One region of the Maricaulis sp. D1M11 genome, then DNA from elsewhere that is predicted to be linked to it. Evidence: predicted binding sites of a transcription regulator. Region 1 holds the regulator's gene; the other holds the start of a gene.
What was found. Region 1 encodes LexA, which represses DNA repair genes until DNA is damaged. Its sites were predicted from a motif close to ATGTTCCNCTTGTGTTCC; they were not measured.

Region 1 (2,400 bases):
GTTCTGGTTGAAGTGCATGACGGTCCGGAGCTGGATCGTGCCATTGCCCTCAATGCCCCGCTCGTGGGCATTAACAACCGTAATCTGCGCACGTTCGAAACAAGCCTGCAGACCTTCGAAAACCTGGCGCCACGCGTTCCGGAAGATCGCCTTCTAGTCGCGGAGAGCGGTATTTTCACTCCCGCCGACGTCGCCCGCCTCAAGGATGCCGGAGCTGAAGCTCTGCTGGTCGGCGAAAGCCTGATGCGTCAGGATGATGTCACGGCCGCGACTCGGCGCCTGCTGGGCTAAAACACGCCTGCTAGACCATGGCATTCGCCGGACGTGCCCCGCCGCGCGCCGGACCAAAAGCCCCTCGCTTGACCGATGTGCGGAACACTTGTAGAACACAGGTGATTCCTGCTTTGTTCCGTGCGCTTCGGCACTGATGCGCACAGGCTGAGCAGGGTCTGACAGGACAATCCCTGATGGCGCAAGGGTTTGGGGCATGCCCACTCCCATGGCACCAGGGTCCGGCTGGAAGGAATGCGCCATGCTGACGCGGAAACAACACGAGCTTCTTCTGTTCATTCACGAGCGGATTCGAGATACGGGCGTGTCTCCCTCTTTTGACGAGATGAAAGGCGCCTTGAACCTCGCCTCGAAATCAGGGGTTCACCGCCTGATCACGGCTCTGGAAGAGCGCGGCTTTATCCGGCGCCTGGCTCATCGCGCTCGCGCGCTTGAAGTCATCAAGCTTCCCGAAGATGCTGTTCGTGGGGCCCAGAAGACCGAACAGGTCGAGGATACCCGCAATGTGGTTCGCCCGGACTTCCAGCGCAAAACCGTTGATGAGCCCGGATCTGATGCGAGTGTGGACATCCCGATCCTGGGCCGGATTGCCGCCGGTGTGCCCATCGCGGCCATTCAGCATGAAACGGACCGCCTTCCCGTTCCCGCCGACATGATCCAGGGCGGCGAGCATTTCGCGCTCGAGGTCAAGGGCGATTCCATGATCGAGGCCGGCATTCTCGATGGTGATCTGGTCCTGATCAAAAAGGCCCAGTCCGCCGAGAATGGCACGATTGTCGTGGCTCTGGTTGATGATGAAGAGGCCACGCTCAAACGTCTGCGCAAGAAGGGCGGATCCATCGCCCTGGAGGCCGCCAATCCGGAGTATGAAACCCGCATTTTCGGCCCGGAACGTGTAAAGGTTCAGGGCACGCTGGTGGGGCTGATCCGCAAATATCACTGAGCGGAGTGTCGTCCTCGCTCTTCAGCTCCAGCCCAGATCCGGTATCGCCGGGTGTCTTCGACCCAGACGTGATCGCGGATGTCGTCATTGCGGATCCACAGGGCCAGACTGCCCTGCGTCACACGTTCCTCCACGCCGATAATTCGGGCTGAACAGGACTGCCGCCGCCAGTCCGGCAAGGATTGGGGCAGGACCAGAATGTCGGCCCGTTCACAGTCCTCGAACCAGACAGACATATCGCTCGGCCGTGCAATCCGGATTTGGCCGAGGAAATAAACGCAGCCTGAAGCGTCACACCTCTGGGGCGCCGGACTGAGGGTCTCTGACACCGCAGCGCGCTCGGCAAAAACCCGGCGCGCAAAACGGCCCTGACGAGGGTGTGAGGTCCACAGATTTCCATCCTCCTGCGCCACAATAACGCCCTCTTCCGTAATCACCAGGTGGGGAGGAGTGCTGGCGAACCAGATGATCACACTCACGAGAAAGACCAGGCTTGGCGCAATCAGGGCGCGTAGCCCCCGTACGACGAGAAACCAGACCACAGATGCGGACAAACCGGCCAATAGCCAGGGAGGCGCGGCTGCGATGGGAATGAGAACGCCCTCCCCCCCTGAGGTCCATCGCGCGAACGACAGGCACAGCCGCAAGCCAAACCCCATCACCTCGAATACAGGGCCATCCCATCCCAACGGGATCAAGACGAGGGCGAGAAACCCGACCGGCATCACAATCAGGGAAAAGATCGGCATGACTAGCACATTGGCAAAAAAGCCGGTCTTGGCGAGGTGATGAAAATGAAAGGCCGAAAAGACGGATGTTGCACTCCCGGCTATGGCGCTGGTGAAGGCGACACCGCCGGGAAGTGTCACGATAATCGGCCAGCGACGGGCCTGAACAACCGGGCGTGCCAGTTCATAGGCCCGGATCAGGGCACCGGTGGCCGCAAAACTCATTTGGAAACCGACTGACAGCACACTGTGCGGCGCCAGGATCAGGATCATCACACACGCTAGGCCCAGAGCATTCATGGACAAAGCCCGCCGGGAGACCAGAACAGCGCCCAGTAAACAGGCGGTCATGATAACCGCCCGCTGTGTCGGCAGGCTGGCTCCGGTCAGCACGAGATAGGCCAGGGCAGCGACAAGTGCGCAGAGGATGGCCGGATA
Region 2 (2,400 bases), on a different contig from region 1:
GGTGCCAGTTCGCGCAAGGCCAGACGAATGACCTCACCAATATCTGCATCCTTGCCCGCCTGTTTGAGCACTTCAGCGACCGCCTGGCGAGCTTGGCTCTCACCATATCCCAGATTCAACAGAGCCGACACGGCGTCTTCCCGGGCAGGCGCATCTCCCCCGACAGAAGACGCCACCGAAGGCGTCGCCGGTGTGCCGTCTGAATGGGGTGGCAGCCCGATACTCAGACCGCGCGGCTGGGGAGGAGCCTTGTCCTTGAGCTCTGTCGCAATGCGGGTAGCGATCTTGGGCCCGACCCCTTTGGCGCGCGAGAACGCCGTCTTGTCACCCAGTGCGGCCGCATTCGCGAGCTCGGAAACGGGCATGGTATCGAGAATGGCCAGTGCCGCCTTGGCTCCAACACCCTGGACTTCCTGTAAGCGGACAAACCAGGCTCGCTCCAGATCGTCGAGAAATCCAAACAGCTTCAACGCGTCTTCGCGCACATGGGTCTCCACATGCAGGGACACCTCCTGGCCCGGCTCCAGCCGTCCCAGCGTTTGCCCAGACGCGCTCAGGAGATATCCCACGCCCTGGACATTGAGGATGATCTCTTCGGAACCCACCGTTTCAACACGGCCTCTCAGCCAGCCAATCATGCCACACTCCCCAGTTGGACGGCCTTGCGGTGATGCGCATGACACACAGCCACAGCCAGGGCATCCGCCGCATCGGCTTGGGCGTTCGCTCCGGGCAACAAGATCTTGATCATGGCCTCGACCTGGGATTTGTCTGCAGCGCCAGTGCCAACCACGGACTTCTTGACCAGGCGTGCGGCATATTCAGCCACAGGCAAACCAGCCTGGGCAGGCGGAAGAAGGGCCGCGGCGCGCGCATGCCCCAATTTCAGTGCCGAGTTGGCATTGTTGGACATGAATGCCTCCTCGATGGCCGCTTCATCCGGCTGGAGTTCGGCGACAAGCCCTGTCACTTCATCGAACAGATAGTTGAGCCGCTCAGCCAGCGCCCGATCGGTCGGCGGACACACGGTACCGTGCTGAAGATAGGTCAGGCGCGTACCGTTGACGGCAATCAATCCCCACCCCATGCGACGAATGCCCGGGTCGATCCCCAGGATCCGGATCGTCTTGTCTCGCATTTGCCCTCCCATCCCCCGCCCAGAACGGAACAGGTCAAGAACATTGCATGCCATGCTTTGACGTAAACGGCAAATCCGCCTGACATTTCATTGCCCGAAGATCCGCTCCCCGGCTCATTAAACGCGTACTGCAAAACAGAACACCTCGAATGCGAGTTAGCGGTATCATTATATCCGATGACTTGTCCTGATCCGGAAATCCCCTTTGCTTCGCACGAATAAGGACCAGTCATGTCTCTACTACTCAAAATATCCGCGATCACAGGCGGGGGCCTATCGGTCTTTGTCGGCTTTTGGCTCGCTTGGCCATCCCCGATCGACCCTCATGTTTGGAGGATGGGCGAAGCGATCCCGCTCGAGACGGCAACAGAGATTGTGCGTTACGATCCCGACACGCTGGAGCGTTATCCCACCCCGGCGCCCGTATCAAAATTTACACAGTGTTCCGACGGCCGTTTCTTTTTCGGAGACAACGACCGGGATGAGTCGAGCGGGAAGATCATCGAGTATCGGCCGGGGGAGGACGCATCGGCAAACACTGTCCTTCATCTGCCCGGTGTGATGGTGTTCGACATGGTCTGCACCGCCGAGGGCACGCTTTTACTGGCAACCGGGAACGGGACCTATGTGTGGACGATCGGCGGCGAAACCCCGACACTGCTCAGTCGGGGTGCGGATCATGTGCAGAATGGGTTTGTCACAGGTGTCGATCAGGGACGCTCAGGGCGAACAGCCTTTATCGATGTCAGCCGGAACCGGTGGCGACAGACACGCAATCGGGACAACGGCTATCTCGATCAGCTGGAAAACCGGCCTTGGGGCACGCTCTACGTCCAGAACAGACCCAATCGCAGAACACGGATCCTGAATGCCGACCTCGTCCTGCCGTCTGACATCGCCCTGTCTGCCGATGAGCGTTATGCCTATGTTACGGAACCCAACCGGGCGACGGTCAAACGTGTTCTACTGACGGGTCCCCATGCCGGGCGAAGTGAAATTGTGACCGATGCCATACCTGGGCAACCCGTAGGGATCGGCTTTTTGCCGGATGGACGTCTTGTTGTCCTTCTTTACGAAGGTCGCAATCCTGTGCAGGAACAGATCTACGCGTCCCCACTTCTGGCGCACACCCTCGCCAAGCTTCGATCAGTCTATCGACTCTATTTTCACAGTGATCGATCCTCTCTCCTCGTGTTGGATCCGGAGACAGGGGCTTTCGACGAGTGGCACGCCCTGGACACGGACGCTCCGGTTTATCTGTC

Region 2: ruvC (crossover junction endodeoxyribonuclease RuvC) is a predicted target of LexA. The motif match lies at 1,165-1,182, and genes of this name have one in related genera.

The regions. Positions count from the first base shown of each region.
Region 1 is NZ_JBKQWY010000003.1:49,112-51,511, reverse strand. It holds gene trpC (indole-3-glycerol phosphate synthase TrpC) at 1-291, shown strand, start outside; gene lexA (transcriptional repressor LexA) at 533-1,234, shown strand; gene RMQ97_RS06595 (ComEC/Rec2 family competence protein) at 1,228-2,400, opposite strand, start outside.
Region 2 is NZ_JBKQWY010000001.1:750,094-752,493, reverse strand. It holds gene ruvA (Holliday junction branch migration protein RuvA) at 1-638, opposite strand, end outside; gene ruvC (crossover junction endodeoxyribonuclease RuvC) at 635-1,138, opposite strand; gene RMQ97_RS03555 (hypothetical protein) at 1,475-2,400, shown strand, end outside.